One region of the Streptomyces sp. NPDC110618 genome, then DNA from elsewhere that is predicted to be linked to it. Evidence: predicted binding sites of a transcription regulator. Region 1 holds the regulator's gene; each other region holds the start of a gene.
The links. The regulator HspR, encoded in region 1, represses chaperone genes until heat shock. The targets are predictions, from matches to a motif close to TTGAGNNNNNNNNNCTCAA.
Positions count from the first base shown of each region.

Region 2: clpB (ATP-dependent chaperone ClpB) is a predicted target of HspR. The motif match lies at 2,657-2,675, and genes of this name have one in related genera.
Region 3: dnaK (molecular chaperone DnaK) is a predicted target of HspR. The motif match lies at 3,874-3,892, and genes of this name have one in related genera.
Region 4: lon (endopeptidase La) is a predicted target of HspR. The motif match lies at 1,929-1,947, and genes of this name have one in related genera.

Region 1 covers NZ_JBVKBN010000045.1:811-5,711, reverse strand. The annotation lists gene dnaK (molecular chaperone DnaK) at 1-52, shown strand, start outside; gene grpE (nucleotide exchange factor GrpE) at 49-705, shown strand; gene dnaJ (molecular chaperone DnaJ) at 733-1,914, shown strand; gene ACZ7L7_RS37060 (heat shock protein transcriptional repressor HspR) at 1,921-2,370, shown strand; gene ACZ7L7_RS37055 (hypothetical protein) at 2,470-2,778, shown strand; gene ACZ7L7_RS37050 (fibronectin type III domain-containing protein) at 2,820-4,217, opposite strand; gene ACZ7L7_RS37045 (substrate-binding domain-containing protein) at 4,466-4,901, shown strand, end outside.
Region 2 covers NZ_JBVKBN010000027.1:3,369-8,269, reverse strand. The annotation lists gene clpB (ATP-dependent chaperone ClpB) at 1-2,595, opposite strand, end outside; gene ACZ7L7_RS32870 (pyridoxamine 5'-phosphate oxidase family protein) at 2,716-3,126, shown strand; gene ACZ7L7_RS32865 (Rieske (2Fe-2S) protein) at 3,277-3,615, opposite strand; gene ACZ7L7_RS32860 (hypothetical protein) at 3,612-3,875, opposite strand; gene ACZ7L7_RS32855 (helix-turn-helix domain-containing protein) at 4,006-4,901, shown strand, end outside.
Region 3 covers NZ_JBVKBN010000001.1:308,194-313,094, reverse strand. The annotation lists gene narH (nitrate reductase subunit beta) at 1-706, shown strand, start outside; gene narJ (nitrate reductase molybdenum cofactor assembly chaperone) at 706-1,200, shown strand; gene narI (respiratory nitrate reductase subunit gamma) at 1,197-1,922, shown strand; gene dnaK (molecular chaperone DnaK) at 1,957-3,828, opposite strand; gene ACZ7L7_RS01315 (glycerophosphodiester phosphodiesterase family protein) at 3,930-4,679, opposite strand; gene ACZ7L7_RS01310 (CorA family divalent cation transporter) at 4,686-4,901, opposite strand, start outside.
Region 4 covers NZ_JBVKBN010000014.1:46,912-51,812, forward strand. The annotation lists gene ACZ7L7_RS23495 (spermidine synthase family protein) at 1-675, opposite strand, end outside; gene ACZ7L7_RS23500 (hypothetical protein) at 833-1,798, shown strand; gene lon (endopeptidase La) at 1,970-4,384, shown strand; gene ACZ7L7_RS23510 (lysozyme) at 4,451-4,901, opposite strand, start outside.

The sequences.
Region 1 (4,901 bases):
TGTGGTCGACGCCGAGATCGTCGACGACGAGCGCAAGGACGGTGCCGCGTGACGGAGGAGACCCCGGGCTTCGAGGAGAAGCCCGACGTCCCCTCCGGCGCGACCCCCGACGACGCCGAGCCGAAGGCCGCCACCCCTGAGGGGGCGGCCCCGGCCGGGGACGCAGCAGCAGCCAGCACACCGGACCCCGGTCTGATCGCCCAGCTGGACCAGGTCCGTACCGCGCTCAACGAGCGCACCGCGGACCTCCAGCGGCTGCAGGCCGAGTACCAGAACTACCGCCGCCGCGTGGAGCGGGACCGGATCACGGTGCGGGAGATCGCCATCGCGAACCTCCTCACCGAACTCCTGCCCGTGCTCGACGACATCGGCCGCGCGCGGGAGCACGGCGAACTCGTCGGCGGATTCAAGTCCGTCGCGGAGTCGCTGGAGACCGTCGTGGCGAAGATGGGTCTGCAGCAGTTCGGCAAGGAGGGCGAGCCCTTCGACCCGACGATCCACGAGGCGCTGATGCACTCCTACGCGCCGGACGTCACCGAGACGACCTGCGTCGCGATCCTCCAGCCGGGGTATCGCATCGGCGAGCGCACCATCCGGCCCGCGCGGGTGGCCGTCGCCGAGCCCCAGCCGGGCGCGCAGAACGTCAAGGCCGAGGAGCCTTCCGAGGCCGGCGAGGAGAAGGACAACGGCTCTGAAGAGGGCTGATCACAGCAGGAAGGAGGGACGTCGGGGATGAGCACCAAGGACTTCATCGAGAAGGACTACTACAAGGTCCTCGGCGTCCCCAAGGACGCCACCGAGGCCGAGATCAAGAAGGCGTACCGGAAGCTCGCGCGCGAGTTCCACCCGGACGCCAACAAGGGCAACGCCAAGGCCGAGGAGCGCTTCAAGGAGATCTCCGAGGCGAACGACGTCCTCGGCGACCCCAAGAAGCGCAAGGAGTACGACGAGGCCCGCGCCCTGTTCGGCAACGGCGGCTTCCGCCCGGGGCCGGGCGCGGGCGGCGGCTCCTTCAACTTCGACCTGAGCGACCTCTTCGGGGGTGCCCAGCCGGGCGGGGGCGCCGGCGCCGGCGGTTTCGGCGGCGGGCTCGGTGACGTCTTCGGGGGACTGTTCAACCGGGGCTCGTCCGGCACCACCCGGGTGCAGCCCCGGCGCGGCCAGGACATCGACACCGAGGTCACGCTCACCTTCACCGAGGCCATCGAGGGCGCCACGGTGCCCCTCAGGATGTCCTCGCAGTCTCCGTGCAAGGCGTGTTCGGGCACCGGCGACAAGAACGGCAACCCGCGGGTCTGCCCGACCTGCGTCGGCACCGGACAGGTCGCCCGGGGCTCGGGCGGCGGCTTCTCGCTGACCGACCCCTGCCCGGACTGCAAGGGCCGTGGCCTGATCGCCGAGAACCCCTGCGAGATCTGCAAGGGCAGCGGCCGGGCCAAGTCCTCGCGGACCATGCAGGTGCGCATCCCGGCCGGGGTCAACGACGGCCAGCGCATCCGGCTGCGCGGCAAGGGCGCGCCCGGCGAGCGGGGCGGCCCGGCCGGTGACCTGTATGTCACGGTGCATGTCGACTCCCACCCGGTCTTCGGCCGCAAGGGCGACAACCTGACCGTGACGGTGCCGGTGACGTATCCCGAGGCGGCGCTCGGCGGCGAGGTCAGGGTGCCCACCCTGGGCGGACCGCCGGTCACCCTGAAGCTGCCCCCGGGCACGCCCAACGGCCGCACCATGCGCGCCCGCGGCAAGGGCGCGGTCCGCAAGGACGGCACGCGCGGGGACCTGCTGGTCACCGTGGAGGTGCGTGTCCCGAAGGACGTGACGGGGAAGGCTCGTGACGCGCTGGAGGCGTATCGCGAGGCGACCGCGGGCGAGGACCCGCGGGCGGAGCTGTTCCAGGCCGCGAAGGGAGCTTGATGCCACATGGACGGCCGTCGACGCAATCCGTATGAACTGACCGAGGACACCCCGGTCTACGTCATCTCGGTGGCGGCCCAGCTCTCCGGCCTGCACCCGCAGACACTGCGCCAGTACGACCGGCTGGGCCTGGTGTCTCCGGACCGCACGGCCGGACGGGGCCGCCGCTACTCGGCCCGCGACATCGAACTGCTGCGCACGGTGCAGCAGTTGTCGCAGGACGAGGGCATCAACCTGGCCGGCATCAAGCGGATCATCGAACTGCAGAACCAGGTCGCCGCGCTGCAGGCCCGGGTCGCCGAACTCCAGTCGGCACTCGACGGGGCCGCGGCGGCGATGCAGCAGCGCGAGGCGGCGGTGCACGCCTCGTACCGCCGCGACCTGGTGCCGTACCAGGAAGTGCAGCAGACCAGCGCGTTGGTGGTGTGGCGCCCCAAGCGCCAGCAGAACGACTGACGCGCGTACGGTACGCGCAAGGGGCCGCGGGTCTTCGGACCGGCGGCCCCTTTTCGCAGCCCTCCCAGCCCTTGCACGGGCTCTGCAGAAGGAGTCCGAGTGATACTCGCGCGCCCCGGACCCAGGGTGTGGATCGTCGCCGCGGAGGCGGTGGCCACCCTGCTCGTGGCGAGGACGTTGTGGACCTGGCGGGACGACCCGTATGTGTTCCTCGCGGATGTGCCGTACATGGAGGCGGCGAGCATCGGGCTCGCCGTGTCACTCGTGCTGACGCTCGCGCTGGTGTCGCGGGAGCAGGTGTGGCCCCGGCGCGTCGGGTGGTCGCTGACGGCGGTGCGGGTGTGCGCGCTGCCGTGGCCGGCGCTCGCCTGGTATCCGGCGATGTCGCCGTATCTGTCGCTGTGGTGACAGCCGGGGCCGGGTCCGCGCGGACCCGGCCCCGGGCCGTTCTACTCCTGCGTCAGGTCCAGTTCCGTCGCCACGACGATCTGGGCCTCGCCGGTCCACTTGAAGGAGGAGTTCCCGTCGTCGTCGACGGCGTCGACGATGAAGCAGGACACCTCGCCGTCCGGGACGGTCTCGTAGCGGTACGAGGTGGTGTCCGGGCCGACGTAATAGCCGGGGTAGAGGGAGCAGATCTGCTGCTCCTCGTCGCCCTGGAGTTCGCCCCGGCGGACCACGTAGTTCGCCAGGTCCGGGGCCGGGTTCGGGTCCCAGGTGACGTGGAAGCCGTACTCGGTCGGGGTGACCTCCACGCCCGTCACCGCCGGCGGCGGCGTCAGGTCGGCGCGCCGGGCGGTGACCGCGGTGGAGCGGGCGGACTCGTTGCCCGCCGCGTCCAGGGCGGTGACCCGGTAGGTGTAGGTCCCGCCCTCCGCGGCCGTGGTGTCCATGTGGGTGGCCGCGGTGGTGGTCGCCAGGCGCGTGTACGTGCCGTCGGGGGCCGCGGATCGGTAGACCCGGTACGACGCGGCGCCCGTGACGGGGGACCAGTTCAGGTCCAGCCCTTCGGGCTCGGACCACGCGGTCAGGCCGCCCGGCACCGCGGGCGGCGTCCGGTCGGCCGTGGTGACCGGGAGCGACGCCGTTGCGGAGGACTTGTTGCCGGCCTTGTCGTGGGCGCGGACCGTGTACTCGTAGGCGGCGCCCGTCACGGGCAGCGTACTGTCCGTGTACGAGGCGGAGGTCGTCGTCGCCAGCGGGGCCGACGGGTAGGTGCCGCCCTTCTCGCGGCGGTAGACCTGGTACCCGGCGAGGTCCATCTCCTTGTTCTTCGACCAGGTCAGCCTGGCCTTGCCGGTGGCCCTGTCGTACGCGACGGCCGCGCCCGTGGGCTTGAGCGGGGCGACCTTGTCGACGGAGGCGGAGGTACGCGGGGCGTAGGAGAACTTGACCTTGGCGGAGCCCGTCCAGTTGACGTAGTCGATCCGCAGGGTGTGCTTGCCCTTGGCGAGGGTCAGGTCGACGTTCTTGGACACCGTGGCCGAGCCGTTCTTCCACAGGCTGAGCTTCCGCGTGCCGTCGACGTAGACGCGGATGCCGTCCAGGCCGGACGCGCTGAGCCGGAACGGCCCGCCGGAGCCGAAGTCGCGGGTCACGGTCCAGCGGACGCCGAAGGAGTTGCCCGGCAGTCCCGAGGCCGGGGCGCCCGTGCCCCAGTTCTGGTCGATCGCGCTGTCGCAGTCGGTCCGCTTCGGCGTGCCGGAAAAGGTGGTGTTCGCGTAGAAAGTCCGCTTGAACACCGGCGAGGCGCAGGTGGCGGCCGAAGCGGGGGCCGCGGCGGCGGTCAGCAGGCCGGCCGCGGTGGCGAGCACGGCGACGGCCGCCGTGCATCTGGCTGGGTTCATTCGGTCCTCTGGAGGTCGTGCACTGTCGTGATCACGACTCGCGAGGGGGCGCGTTGGTTGTACGGAGGGGAGGTAAAGGCCAGTTGGAGGGGATTCCGTCAGACCTTCACAAGCCAAGCGGAGCGTGGCGTTGCGCACTCGTTAAGTGATTCCGCTTGACGCTGGGGCCCGGTCCCGCGTTGGCTTTTCAGTCACCTGGGTCGCAATGCTGCGCCCGCGTCCGGAAGGCACCAGAAGTGAGCTCCCCAATGCGTCGTATCGCCATATGCGTGGCCGCGTCCTCTTTGACCCTTTCGCTCTCCGCCTGTGGCGCCCTGGGTGTGACGGGCGACAGTGCGGACGCGAGCCCGACCAAGGGTGATGACATCACCGTGGGGCTGCTGCTGCCGGAGAAGGCGAACACGCGGTACGACAAGTTCGACCACCCGATCGTCCGGGCCACGGTGGCCGAGCTCACGGAGAACAAGGGCGAGGTCGTCTACGCCAACGCCGACGCGAGCGCCGCCACCCAGACCAACCAGATGCAGAAGATGATCGACGACCGGGTCGACGTCATCCTGCTGGACGCCGTGGACGCCGAGTCCATCGCCGGAACGGTGGAGAAGGCCAAGCAGGCCGGTATCCCGGTCATCGCCTACGACCGCCTCGCCCAGGGCCCGATCGACGCGTACATCTCCTTCGACA
Region 2 (4,901 bases), on a different contig from region 1:
CAGCGTCTTCCCGGTCGTCGGCCCCACGAGCAGCCCGTCGCCGAAGGTGTCGACCCGGACCGTGTCCCCGTCCTTGATCTCGCCCGCCAGGATCTCCTTGGCGAGCCGGTCGCCGATGGCCGTCTGGACCAGGCGGCGCAGCGGGCGGGCGCCGTAGGCCGGATCGTTGCCCTCGTCGGCGAGCCAGGCCAGGGCCGCGTCGGTGACCTCCAGGGTGAGGCGGCGCTCGGCGAGCCGCTTGGCCAGGCGGTCGATCTGCAGGCGGGCGATCCGGGACAGCTCGTCCTTGGTGAGCGCGGAGAAGACCACCAGGTCGTCCAGGCGGTTGAGGAACTCCGGCTTGAAGGACGCGCGGACGACCTCCAGCACCTGCTCCTTCTTCTCCTCCTCGCTGCTGATCGGGTCCACCAGGAACTGGCTGCCCAGGTTGGAGGTGAGCACCAGGATGGTGTTGCGGAAGTCGACCGTGCGACCCTGTCCGTCGGTGAGCCGTCCGTCGTCCAGCACCTGGAGCAGGATGTCGAAGACCTCCGGGTGCGCCTTCTCCACCTCGTCCAGCAGGACGACGGAGTACGGGCGACGGCGTACCGCCTCGGTCAGCTGGCCGCCCTCCTCGTAGCCGATGTAGCCGGGCGGGGCGCCGACCAGGCGGGCCACGCTGTGCTTCTCGCCGTACTCGGACATGTCGATGCGGACCATGGCCCGCTCGTCGTCGAAGAGGAAGTCGGCGAGCGCCTTGGCCAGTTCGGTCTTGCCGACGCCGGTCGGGCCGAGGAAGAGGAAGGAACCGGTGGGCCGGTCCGGGTCGGCGATGCCGGCGCGGGTGCGCCGTACCGCGTCGGAGACGGCCTGCACGGCCTCCGACTGGCCGATCAGGCGCTTGCCCAGTTCCTCCTCCATGCGCAGCAGCTTCTGCGTCTCGCCCTCCATCAGGCGCCCGGCGGGGATGCCGGTCCAGGCGGCCACGGTGTCGGCGATGTCGTCGGCGCCGACCTCCTCCTTGACCATGGTGTCCTTGGCGGCCTCCTCCTCGGCCTGCGAGGCGGCGGCCAGGTCCCGCTCCAGGGAGGGGATCTCGCCGTACAGCAGCTTGGAGGCGGTGTCGAAGTCGCCGTCGCGCTGGGCCCGTTCGGCCTGGCCGCGCAACTCGTCGAGCTTCTCCTTGAGTTCACCGACCCGGTTGAGGGACTGCTTCTCCTTCTCCCAGCGTGCGGTGAGCCCCCGCAGCTCCTCCTCCTTGTCGGCGAGGTCGCGGCGCAGCCGCTCCAGGCGCTCCTGGGAGGCCGGGTCGGTCTCCTTGCTCAGCGCCAGCTCCTCCATGCGCAACCGGTCGACGGCGCGCTGGAGTTCGTCGATCTCCACGGGCGAGGAGTCGATCTCCATACGGAGCCGGGAGGCAGCCTCGTCGACCAGGTCGATGGCCTTGTCGGGCAGGAAGCGGGAGGTGATGTACCGGTCGGAGAGGGTGGCCGCGGCGACCAGCGCGCTGTCGGCGATCTGCACCTTGTGGTGGGCCTCGTAGCGGCCCTTGAGCCCGCGCAGGATCGCGATGGTGTCCTCGACGGTCGGCTCGGCGACCAGCACCTGCTGGAAGCGCCGCTCCAGCGCCGGGTCCTTCTCGATCCGCTCGCGGTACTCGTCGAGCGTGGTGGCGCCGACCATGCGCAGCTCACCGCGGGCGAGCATGGGCTTGAGCATGTTCCCGGCGTCCATGGCGGAGTCGCCGCCCGCACCGGCGCCGACGACGGTGTGCAGCTCGTCGATGAAGGTGATGATCTGCCCGTCGGAGTCCTTGATCTCCGCGAGCACGGTCTTCAGCCGCTCCTCGAACTCACCGCGGTACTTGGCGCCCGCGACCATCGCGCCGAGGTCCAGCGCGACCAGCCGCTTGTCCTTCAGCGACTCGGGCACGTCCCCCTTCACGATCCGCTGGGCGAGCCCCTCCACGACGGCCGTCTTGCCGACGCCGGGCTCGCCGATGAGCACGGGGTTGTTCTTCGTACGGCGCGACAGCACCTGCACGACCCGGCGGATCTCCTGGTCCCGGCCGATGACCGGGTCGAGCCGGCCCTCGCGCGCGGCGGCCGTCAGATCGGTACCGAACTTCTCCAGGGCCTTGTACTGGCCCTCCGGATCGGCGGTGGTCACCCGGCGTCCTCCCCTTGCCTTCCTGAACGCCTCCAGCAGCTTCTCCGCGGTGGCCCCCTGCCGGGAGAGTACGTCCCCGGCCTGGCCGCCCTTGGCGGCGATACCGATGAGCAGGTGCTCGGTGGACAGGTACTCGTCACCGAGGTCCTTGGCCCTGGCCTGCGCGTCGGCGATCACGGCGAGCAGTTCCCGGTTGGGCTGCGGCGGGGCGACGGTGGACCCGGTCACGCTGGGCAGCCCGGCGAGCACCTTCTCGGCGCCGGAACGCACGGCGGCCTGGTCGGCCTCGACGGCGGCGAGCAGGTCGGTGATGTTCTCGTTGTCCTGGCCCTGGAGCAGAGCCAGCAGCAGATGGGCCGGCGTGAGGTCCGGGTGCCCCTCGGTCAGCGCCCGGTTACCGGCCGCGTTGATCGCTTCCCGGCTCCTGTTGGTCAGCTCTGCGTCCACGTGTGCGCTCTCCTCCTGTTCGACAGCCCTGTCCACGCTGACTCATCCAACGTACACAAAGTTGAGTCTATTCCACTCAAGTATGTCCCGGGAGGCTTCCGCGGACTAAGTTCCGGCACCATGACTCACTCCGTGGACCCGGGCGCGCCCGACACCCCGTTCCTCAGCTTCTGGCGGGAACGGCACCTGTGCACGCTGACGACGCTGCGACCGGACGGCAGCCCCCATGTGGTGCCGGTGGGTGTGACCTACGACCCCGGGGCACGGCTGGCCCGGGTGATCACGAACAAGAACAGCAGGAAGGTGGCCCATGTCCTGGCCGCCGGGCCGGACGGGGCACGGGTCGCGGTGTGCCAGGTGGACGGCGGGCGGTGGGCGACGCTGGAGGGGCGGGCGCGGGTGCGCACCGAGCCGGAACGGGTCGCGGACGCCGTACAGCGCTACGCCGAGCGCTACGAGCGCATGCCCGCCCCCAATCCGGACCGCGTGGTGATCGAGATCGAGCTGGAGCGGGCCATGGGACGCGGCTGAGCCGCCCGCCCGTCGACTTCCGGCCACCGCGGATGTTGGTTGATAACCGGAAATGTCCCGCAAAACACAGCGGCGTCACCGTGTTCAGGTCACGGTGACGCCGCTGCGGGGGGAAGCACCTGAGCGATCTTTTACGACGGGGGAATCGCGTCAGGCACTGCGGGGGGTGGCTGAGATGGTCCGGGGTGCCGGGACCCCCGGGTCCACCACTTGCTGGTGGTCCCGCTGGTCCAGGTTCACAAAGATCATTCCGTAGCGGATGGCGCATCGCACGGGCTGCGGCGCGCCCCGGGGCCGGCGCAGGCACCGGTAGGCCCGCACGTCCTCGTCCTCGTCCCGGGTGACGACGACCGGTTCTCCGAAGACGGTCACCATCAACGAGTCACCGGGGTGGGGGATCGCGGTGACAAGATCGATGAAGTGCCATCCGGAGCGGTAGGCGGTGGCCATTTCGCGACGGAAGGTTCGGTCGTCGGGTGGGGTGGTCATGCCGGAGCACTCCAGCTGCTGTCGTCCGTGCTCCAGGAGCTGTCGCCGGGCACCTTGGAGGAGCTCCACGAGCTGTCACCCGGCGCCTCGGAGGCCGCGACGACCCAGCTACTGTCCCCGGCGACGGTCACTGTCGCGGTACGCCAGCTGCTGTCCGCCCGGGCATCGCCCTTCGCCCCGGCCAGGCCACCCAGCACTCCAACAGCCACAACGGCGGAGAAGGCGGCGGCAAGCGCCGAGCGAAGCATCTTCTTATGCATAGTCGGCTTCGTCCTCATCTGAAGGTCACCTCTCCCCCGTCGATTAAGACGATGGCCCATTCCGGCACGTCATGGCCACACGATCGGTGCATCATGTTCCTGCACGTTCAGGACCCTGGGGGGTGGAGAATTGGCCACGAATGAGACTAAGGGGACACATCCTCACGCGCTGACGGAGCTTTGCGACGAAGGCCGTCGTCTCTACGGCAACGCACTCCGGACGGGACGGATCACCCGCGCGGACGTCGAACCCGCGCCCTGTCTGATGGAGTTCGCCCTCCTTCATCCCGACCCCGATGACGCGAACTGGCTGCGACCGGTCCCCCCGTCGGTCGCGCTGGCGCAGCGGATGAACCCGATCGAGCGCGAGATCAGCGCACAGCGCCGGCTGTCCATCGAACTCGCCGAAGCATTCGAGCCGTTTATGACGCTCAGCGCACAGGCACCGGCCACCACCCACTCCATCACCGTGCTGGAGGGCATCGAGCGGATCAACGCCGCCCTCGACTTGGCCACCGCCCAGTGCACCACCGAGATGCTCACGGTCCAGCCGATGCGCCGCCGCCCCGAGCACACCCTGAACCAGGCCCTGGAGCGCGACCGCCCGCTGATCGAGCGCGGCTGCCGCATCCGCACCCTCTACCAGCACCCCGCCCGCTACAGCCCCGAGACCCTCGCGTACGTCTCCCAGTTCACCGACGGCAAGGTGGAGTACCGCACCATCGACGAACTCGTCGAGCGGCTGATCATCTGCGACGAGACCGTCGCCTTCATCCCCACCCGCTCCGACGGCGAGGTCGCCCTCGAACTGCGCCACCCCGGACTCGTCCGCTACCTCATCAAGGTCTTCGAGTTCATGTGGGGCCGCGCCGTCCCGCTGAGCACCGGCGCCCCGTACGAGACCGACACCGACGGCATCACCGAGATCCAGCACTCCATCGCCAAGCTGCTCGTCGAGGGCCACGTCGACGAGGCCATCGCCCGCCGCCTGGGGATGAACGTACGCACCTGCCGCGCCCACATAGC
Region 3 (4,901 bases), on a different contig from region 1:
CCAGTTGGGCGTCTTCCTCGATCCGGAGGACCCCGAAGTACGGCGGGCGGCGGAGAGAGCGGGCATCGCGCACGACTGGCTGGAGGCAGCCCGGCGCTCCCCCGTGCACGCCCTGATCAGCAAGTACCGGGTGGCACTCCCGCTGCACCCGGAGTACCGCACCATGCCGATGGTCTGGTACATCCCGCCGCTGTCGCCGGTCGTGGACGCGCTGTCGGAGACCGGGCACGACGGGGAGGACGCCGCGAACCTGTTCGGCGCGATCGACACCCTGCGCATCCCGCTGGAATACCTGGCGGAGGTCTTCACCGCCGGGGACGTGGCGCCGGTGCGGGCCTCGCTGGAGAAGCTGGCCGCCATGCGCTCCCACATGCGGGCGCTGAACCTCGGTGAGGAACCGGACCCGTCGGTCCCGGCGGCCGTGGGCATGGCGCCCGGGGAGATCGAAGCGATGTACCGGCTGCTGGCGATCGCCAAGTACGAGGACCGGTACGTGATCCCGACCGCCGCCGTCGGCGACGCCCGCCGGCTGGAGGAGTCGGCGCTCCCGGCGGACTGCTCGCTGGACTACGAGGGCGGTCCCGGCATGGGCGGGGACGGGCCGTTCGGCCAGGACTCGGGGCGCAAGCTGCTGCCGCTGGTGTCGGTGGAGAACTTCCACCTGCTGCGCAGACGGCAGACCTCGGACGACGCGGAGGAGACCTGATGCCCTCGGACGCGGTGCTGTACCAGGCGGCGGCGCTCTGCCTGACCTACCCGGACGACGACTTCCGGGCCCGGCTGCCGCTGCTGCGCGAAGCCGCCCCGCAACTGCGGGAGTTCACCGACCACGCGGCCGTCACCCCTCCCCAGGAGCTGGCCGCGCACTATGTGCAGGTCTTCGACTTCAAGAACCGGCACAGCCTGTACCTGAGCTGGTGGCGGGACGGGGACACCCGACGGCGCGGGATGTCGCTGGTGCGCTTCAAGGACGTCTACCGCGAGCACGGGCTGGAGTTCAGCGGCGAGGAGCTGCCCGACTTCCTGCCCGCCGTCCTGGAGTTCGCCGCCCGCACCGGCAACACCGACCTGCTCACCGAGCACCGTGACGGCCTGGAGCAACTGCGCACCCGGCTCACCGACTTCGGCACACCGTACGCCTGCGTCCTGGACGCGGTGTGCGCGGCGCTGCCGACCGCACGCGCGGGAGTACGCCGATGACCACACTCCTCTGGGGCGTCCTGCCGTACGTCGCCCTCACCCTGCTCATCGCCGGGCTGATCTGGCGCTACCGCTACGACAAGTACGGCTGGACCACCCGCTCCTCCCAGGTCTACGAGTCCAAGCTGCTCAACATCGCCTCGCCCGCCTTCCACTACGGCATCCTGTTCGTGCTGGTGGGCCATCTGGTCGGGCTGTTCGTCCCGGAGTCGTGGACGGACGCCGTCGGGGTGAGCGAGCACACCTACCACCTGCTGTCCCTGTACGGCGGTACCGCCGCCGGGATTCTCACCGTGGTGGGGATCGCGCTGCTGATCTACCGGCGCCGCACCCGGGCGCCGGTGTTCCGGGCGACGACCGTCAACGACAAGCTGATGTATCTGGTGCTGGCCGCGGCGATCGTGATGGGCATGATCGCCAAGCTGGCGCACGCCTCCGGCGACGGCTACAACTACCGGCACACCATCGCCCCGTGGGCCCGCAGCCTGTTCACGCTCAGCCCCGACATCGAGCGGATGGAGGGCGTGCCGGTGTCCTACCAGGTGCACGCGGTGATCGGCATGGCGCTGATCGCGCTGGTGCCCTACACCCGGCTGGTGCATATGTTCAGCGCGCCGGTGCAGTACCTGTTCCGGCCGTACATCGTCTACCGCAGCCGCGACCCGAAGCAGCTCGGGCCGCGGCCGGAGCGGCGGGGCTGGGAGGAGACGATGCGCCGCTAGGTCCTGTCTTCAAACTCCCGCCTGCCCCGAGCCGTCAGGCGGCGCCGCCTTTGGCGTCCTTGTCGTCGTCGACGATCTCCGCGTCGACGACGCCCTCCTCGTCGGCGGGCGTGTCGTCCTGCGGGCCGGTGGACCCGGACGGGGTCTGCGCCTGCGCGTAGATCGCCTGGCCCATCTTCTGGCTGACGGCGGCGAGTTTCTCGATCCCGGCGCGCAACTCGGCGGTGCCCGCCTCCCGTTCGAGGAGGCCCTTCAGCTCGGTGATCGCGGACTCCACCTCGGAGCGGGTCTCGGAGGGCACCTTGGCCTCGTTCTCGGGGTTCTCGCGCAGGAACTTCTCGGTCTGGTAGACGAGCTGTTCGGCCTGGTTGCGGGTCTCGGCGGCCTCGCGGCGCCTGCGGTCCTCCTCCGCGTACTGCTCGGCCTCCCGCATCATGCGGTCGATGTCCTCCTTGGGCAGGGCCGAGCCGCCGGTGACGGTCATCTTCTGTTCCTTGCCCGTGCCGAGGTCCTTGGCGGAGACGTGCATGATCCCGTTGGCGTCGATGTCGAAGGCGACCTCGATCTGCGGCACCCCGCGCGGCGCGGGCGGCAGCCCGGTCAGGTCGAAGACGCCGAGCTTCTTGTTGTAGGCGGCGATCTCGCGTTCGCCCTGGTAGACCTGGATGCCGACGGAGGGCTGGTTGTCGGTGGCGGTGGTGAAGATCTCCGAACGCCGGGTCGGGATCGTGGTGTTGCGCTCGATCAGCTTGGTCATGATGCCGCCCTTGGTCTCGATGCCGAGGGACAGCGGGGTGACGTCGAGGAGCAGCACGTCCTTGACGTCGCCGCGGATCACACCCGCCTGGAGGGCGGCGCCGACGGCGACCACCTCGTCAGGGTTGACGCCCTTGTGCGGGTCCTTGCCGGTCAGCTCCTTGACCAGGTCGGTGACGGCCGGCATGCGGGTGGAGCCGCCGACGAGGATGACGTGGTCGACCGCGGAGAGCTTGATGCCGGCGTCCTTGACCGCCTGGTGGAAGGGGGTCTTGCAGCGGTCGAGGAGGTCGGCGGTCAGCTCCTGGAACTGGGCGCGGGTCAGCCTCTCGTCCAGGTGCAGCGGCCCCTCTGTGGAGGCGGTGATGTAGGGCAGGTTGATGGTGGTCTCGGAGGAGCTGGACAGCTCGATCTTGGCCTTCTCGGCGCCCTCGCGCAGCCGCTGCAGCGCCATCTTGTCGTTGCCGAGGTCGATGCCGTACTGGCCCTTGAACTTCTTCACCAGGTGCTCGACGAGCCGCTGGTCCCAGTCGTCGCCGCCGAGGTGGGTGTCGCCGTTGGTGGCCTTCACCTCGATGACCCCGTCACCGATCTCCAGCAGGGAGACGTCGAAGGTGCCGCCGCCGAGGTCGAAGACCAGGACGGTCTGCTCCTCGCCCCGGTCCAGGCCGTAGGCGAGGGCGGCGGCGGTGGGCTCGTTGATGATCCGCAGCACCTTCAGGCCCGCGATCTCCCCGGCCTCCTTGGTGGCCTGCCGCTGGGTGTCGTCGAAGTAGGCGGGGACGGTGATCACGGCGTCGGTGACGTCCTCGCCGAGGTAGGACTCGGCGTCCCGCTTCAGCTTCTGCAGCACCCGCGCGGACAGCTCCTGGGCCCGGTAGCGGGTGCCGTCGACGGAGCCCTCCTGCGGGAAGCGCCAGCCGCTGTCGCCCATGTGCCGCTTGACCGAGCGGGCGGTGCGCTCGATGTTGGTCACCGCCTGCCGTTTGGCCACCTCGCCGACGAGGACCTCGCCGTTCTTGGCGAAGGCCACGACCGAGGGGGTGGTCCTGGCCCCTTCCGCGTTGGCGACAACGGTGGGTTCGCCGCCCTCCAGCACGGCCACCACGGAGTTGGTGGTTCCCAGATCGATACCGACCGCACGTCCCATCGCAGTCCCCTTCCGCCAGGCACGTCCCGAACTCCAGCACAAAACTTGAGTGGGCTGTTGTCAATGGTGCCTCGGGACCGTGCGGGGCGCGGGCGGGGCGCTCAGCCGGTGACGCGCTCCGGCTCGCGGGGCTCGTCGCGCAGGGCCACCGCGCGCCGCGGACGGTCCGTGATCAGCACGTCCACCCGCGGATGGTTCAGGAAGGCCCGCATGGAGGCGTCGTCGTTGACGGTCCAGACCATGGTGAACAGGCCGTGCCGGGTGGCCTCCCGCAGCACGTTCGCGCGGGCGAGCCGCTGGTGGACGGCGACCCCGGCCGCGCCGCAGGCGCGCACCCGGCGCATCGGCCAGAGCTCGCTGATCCGGGTGCCGGGCAGCCGCAGCCAGCCGATCTCGTCCCGGTCGCGGCCCAGCGACAGGGCGGTTCGGGCGCCCGGGAAGGCCTGGGTGATCGCGGCGACGGAACGGTCCTCCAGAGTGGTGGCGACGAAGGCGTCCGGGCCGAGCAGGGCGTTCGCCCGGTCGATCACCTCGCGCTCGTAGCCGGTCTCCTTCAGGTCCAGGTGGCCGATCAGCTTCCCGGCGATCAGTGCCATGACGTCGTCGACCACCGGCACCGGGTACCCGGCGCGCTCGCTCAACTCGGCGTGGCCGATCGCCGACAGCAGCGGCCCGGTGTGGTCGACGCGGGCGTCGTGGTAGACGACGAGGACGCCGTCGGCGGTGCGCCGGATGTCGAACTCGACGTACTCCGCGCCGCTGAGCAGCGCGTCCTCGTAGGCCTCCCAGGTGGCGGCACCGGCGCGTTCGGAGCCGCCCCGGTGGGCGGAGACGGCGGGCTGTCGCGGCATGGTCGGTCAACTCCCGGACGAGGTACGAGGCGCGGGCACCGGCGCGGTCGGGTCGCCGGAGCGGGGCAGCAGGCTGCGCGGCCCCCGGCCCGCCCTGCGCAGCGACAGGTAGCCGATCACGGCGAGGATCATGAACGGCAGCCAGGCCAGAGCGTACGCGGTGCCATAGCGGCCGAGGTCGAGGATGGAGTGGCTGTCGTCGACATCGGTGGCGTTGACGCC
Region 4 (4,901 bases), on a different contig from region 1:
TCCAGGTCGGACGGCGAGATGCACGACGTCGGGAACGCCCCGGGCAACGGGGATCTCTTCGGTACGCACCTGATTGAACCCGGCATTCCGCAAGGATTCTTCGAATTCCGGAGAGGGCTGTGCCGACCACACGGCGAGCACCCCGCCGGGGTTCAACAGCCGTGCGCAGCTTGCCAGTCCGGAGTCCGAGTAGAGGCTGTTGTTCCCGTCCGTGACGGTCCAGCCGGGGCCGTTGTCGATGTCGAGACACAGTGCGTCGAACGTGTCGGATGTCTCAATGACGTAGTTGATCAGGTCAATTTCGAGGATCCGGGTACGCGGATCCCGTCGGGCCGCTTCGGTGAGCCCGGACAGAGGGCCCGAGCGGTGCCAGTCGACAATGGCCGATTCGCGTTCCACCACGGTGATCCGTCCCCAGCGCGGGTCGGCCGCGGCGTGTGCGAGCGAGAACCCGACGCCCAGGCCGCCGATCAGTACGGCGGGGTCGGTGCGGTCGTCCAGCGCGTCCCGCGCCGCGTCGACGAGCAGGCGCTCGGAGCGGCCGTCGGAGGTGTCCATCAGGAAACAGCCGTTGGCGATGATCTGCAGCAGCTCCCCGTGCCGCCGCAGCACGACCTCGCCGTAGGGGCCTTCGCGACGGTCCAGGACTTCAGGGATGTCGTACGAAGTGGGCATCCGCTCATCCTGTCAGGTCCGCGGCGTGAAAATCGCTGGGAGGCGTGGACCGGCATGTGGAGAATCCCCCCGGTACAGGGGAGGGTTCGTGGATGTTTTCGGGTGCGCCCGGTGTGATGCGCCGCTGACGGCCGCGGTGTCCCGGGTCGCGTTACCCGTGCACGCCCATCACTCGTCCTGGCACGAGCTGCTGCCGCCGCTGATGGAACAGGGCCTCTACGCCGTCGACCCGCTGCCCTCGGGCCCGCCGTACCGGCGCTGGGAGGAGGTCGGGGAGGCCGAGGCCGTCGCCCGTGGCGTGTACGCGCCGGAGTACTCGGTGTCCTTCGGCGCGGCGGGCCGCATCGCCGTCGCGCCCGGTGACTCGCGCGGCACGGTGGTGATCCCGGAGCGTTGCGACGGGTACTGCATGGGCCTGGACGGCAGGGACGGGCCCAACCTGGCCTGTGGGCGGTGCGGGTCGGCGGTGGGCACGCGGGTGGACGACTGCGGGCTGTGGCAGGCGGTGTGGCTGGAGCCCGACGCGGTACGCCGTGTCCCGCTGGACGACGGGTCCGATCCCGCGCCCGAGGTGCGGGCCCGTCCGCCGATCGAACCGTGCGGAGGCTGGGACGGGCGCTGGGTGGCGGCGGTCGCGGTGGCGTTGGCGCACCTGGTGGTGGCCGCGGAGGGTGATCCCGTGACCTTCCCGGCGGGCGGCCTGCTCGCGGAGACGTTCGCGCGCGGGGCCGAGCGGGTGCTGCCGGGGCCGGTGCGGAAGTCGGTGGGCCTGGCGGGTCCGGGCGTTCCCGTCGCCGGTGACGACATCGTCCTGGTCCCCCGGGACCCGGTGACGGGTGAGCCGTGGCGGCCCGAGGCGGAGGTCCCCGTGGCCCCGTTGTCCGCCGAGGTCTGGGCCCACCTGACCGAGCCCCCGGAGACCTCGCCCCTCCCGGCTTCGGGGACGCTCCCGCCCGGGGTCCTCCGCGACGACTACCCCCTGCCCCCGCTCCCCGGGTACTTCTTCGAACCGGACCGGCGGATCTTCCTGAGTGCTCTGGCCCGGCACCCGGCTGTACGGCGGCCGCGGATCCGGGCGGTGTACGACCGGGTGGCGGCGGGTCGGCACCCCCTTTGTCTGTAGCGGGAGTGAGGCGGGTTCATCTGTAGCGGGAATGGGGCGGGGACCGGCCCTGTTCTGGCAGGTCACCGGCCCGTCGGCGTGATCGCTCACAGCGAACAAAGGCTCGGGAACAATCCGCGGCCGTCATGCATTGAGTCGACATAACTCAACTTGACTGCCGAAGGGGAGATCATGGCTTCGACGTCCATCCCGCTCACCCTGCCCGTGTTGCCCCTCGACGACGAGGTCGTGCTGCCCGGGATGGTGGTCCCGCTGGACTTGAACGACGGGGATGTGCGCGCCGCCGTGGAGGCCGCGCAGGCCGCCGCCCGCAACGCGCAGGGCAAGCCCCGTGTGCTGCTGGTGCCGCGCATCGACGGCACGTACGCGAGTACCGGTGTGCTGGGCACCGTGGAGCAGGTCGGACGGCTCGCCGACGGTGACCCGGGCGCCCTGATCCGGGGCCGGGAGCGGGTGAGGATCGGCGCCGGGACGACCGGGCCGGGTGCCGCCCTGTGGGTCGAGGGCACCGTGGTCGACGACCGCGCGCCGGATCCGCTGCCCGGGAATGTCGTGGAACTCGTGAAGGAGTACAAGGCGCTCGCCACCTCATGGCTGCGCAAGCGCGGCGCCTGGCAGGTCGTGGACCGGGTCCAGGCCATCGACGACGTCTCGGCGCTCGCCGACAACTCCGGCTACTCGCCCTTCCTCACCACCGAGCAGAAGGTGGAGCTGCTGGAGACCGCCGACCCGGTGGCCCGGCTGAAGCTCGCCACCCAGCACCTGCGCGACCACCTCGCCGAGCAGGACGTCGCCGAGACCATCGCCAAGGACGTCCAGGAGGGCGTCGACAAGCAGCAGCGCGAGTTCCTGCTGCGCCGCCAGCTGGAGGCCGTGCGCAAGGAGCTGCGCGAGCTGAACGGCGAGACGGAGGGCGAGGAGTCCGACGACTACCGCGCCCGCGTCGAGGCCGCCGACCTGCCGGAGACGGTCCGCGAGGCGGCCCTGAAGGAGGTCGACAAGCTGGAGCGGGCCAGCGACCAGTCCCCGGAGGGCTCCTGGATCCGCACCTGGCTGGACACGGTGCTGGAGCTGCCGTGGAACGAGCGGACCGAGGACTCCTACGACATCCAGGGCGCCAAGGCCGTACTGGACGCCGAGCACGCCGGGCTGGAGGACGTGAAGGAGCGGATCACCGAGTACCTCGCGGTGCGCAAGCGGCGCAGCGAGCGCGGTCTCGGTGTCGTCGGCGGGCGGCGCGGCGGTGCCGTGCTCGCCCTGGTCGGTCCGCCCGGTGTCGGCAAGACCTCGCTGGGCGAGTCCGTGGCGCACGCGATGGGCCGCAAGTTCGTCCGGGTCGCCCTCGGCGGCGTCCGGGACGAGGCGGAGATCCGCGGCCACCGCCGTACGTACGTCGGTGCGCTGCCCGGACGGATCGTACGGGCGATCAAGGAGGCCGGTTCGATGAACCCGGTCGTCCTGCTCGACGAGATCGACAAGGTCGGCTCCGACTTCCGCGGCGACCCGGCCGCGGCCCTGCTGGAGGTCCTGGACCCGGCGCAGAACCACACCTTCCGCGACCACTACCTGGAGGTCGAGCTCGACCTGAGCGACGTGGTCTTCCTCGCCACCGCCAATGTGCTGGAGGCCATCCCGGAGGCCCTGCTCGACCGGATGGAGCTGGTCCGCCTGGACGGCTACACCGAGGACGAGAAGGTCGTCATCGCACGGGACCACCTGCTGCCGCGCCAGCTGGAGCGGGCGGGCCTGAGCGGGGACGAGGTCGCCCTCGACGAGGGCGCGCTGCGCAAGCTCGCCGGCGAGTACACCCGTGAGGCGGGCGTACGGAACCTGGAGCGCTCCATCGCCCGGCTGCTGCGCAAGGTCGCCGCCCAGCACGAACTGGGCGACCGGGAGCTGCCGTTCACGGTGACCGGGGACGACCTGCGCGGTCTGATCGGGCGCCCGCACCACGTGCCCGAGTCGGCGCAGGACCCGGCCGAGCGGCGTACGGCGGTGCCGGGCGTGGCCACCGGACTCGCGGTGACCGGAGCCGGCGGCGACGTGCTGTTCGTGGAGGCGTCCCTGGCCGACCCGGAGACGGGCGCGGCGGGTCTGACGCTGACCGGGCAGCTCGGTGACGTGATGAAGGAGAGCGCCCAGATCGCGCTGAGCTTCCTGCGCAGCCACGGCGCCGAACTGGAACTGCCGGTCGGCGACCTGAAGGACCGGGGCGTGCACATCCACTTCCCGGCGGGGGCGGTCCCCAAGGACGGCCCGAGCGCGGGCATCACGATGACGACGGCGCTCGCCTCGCTGCTGTCGGGCCGGCTGGTCCGCACCGACGTGGCGATGACCGGTGAGGTCTCCCTGACCGGCCGGGTGCTGCCGATCGGCGGCGTGAAGCAGAAGCTGCTGGCCGCCCACCGCGCCGGGGTCACTACGGTGATCATCCCCAAGCGCAACGAGCCCGACCTCGACGACGTCCCCGCCGAGGTGCTGGACAAGCTCGACGTGCACACCGTGACCGATGTGCGCCAGGTCCTGGAGCTGGCGCTGTCCCCGGCCACGCAGGGGGCACAGCCGGAGGTTCCGGTGGCGGCGTGACGGACGCTGCCGGAAGAGGGCGCAGGCCCGGGTTTCGTGAGGGAGGCCCGGGCCTCCGTCGTGCCGTCAGCCGTAGGCGAGGGCTTGCACCCGGTCCAGGGCGCCGTTGAACCGGTCGTGGTCGCCGACGGTCGGGCCGGTCGAGGTGTACTGCCACATCGTGTAGTACGCCCAGCCCGCGGGGAGCGTCCCCACGGTGGCGGCGTACCGCGCGATCCACAGCGGGTTGACGGCGCCGAAGCCGGAGTAGTCGCCCGTGCACTGGGTCCACCAGCTGGTGGCGGTGTAGATGACGGCGTCCCGGCCGGTGCGGGCCTTGTACCGGTTCAGGAAGTCACGGATCCAGGTGACCATGGCGCTCTGCGACTTGCCGTAGCAGGCGGCGCCGTACGGGTTCCACTCGATGTCCAGGGCGCCGGGCAGGGTCCGTCCGTCACGGGACCAGCCGCCGCCGTGGTCGACGAAGTAGTCGGCCTGGGCGGCGCCGGAGGCGGTGTCGGGGGTGGCGAAGTGGTAG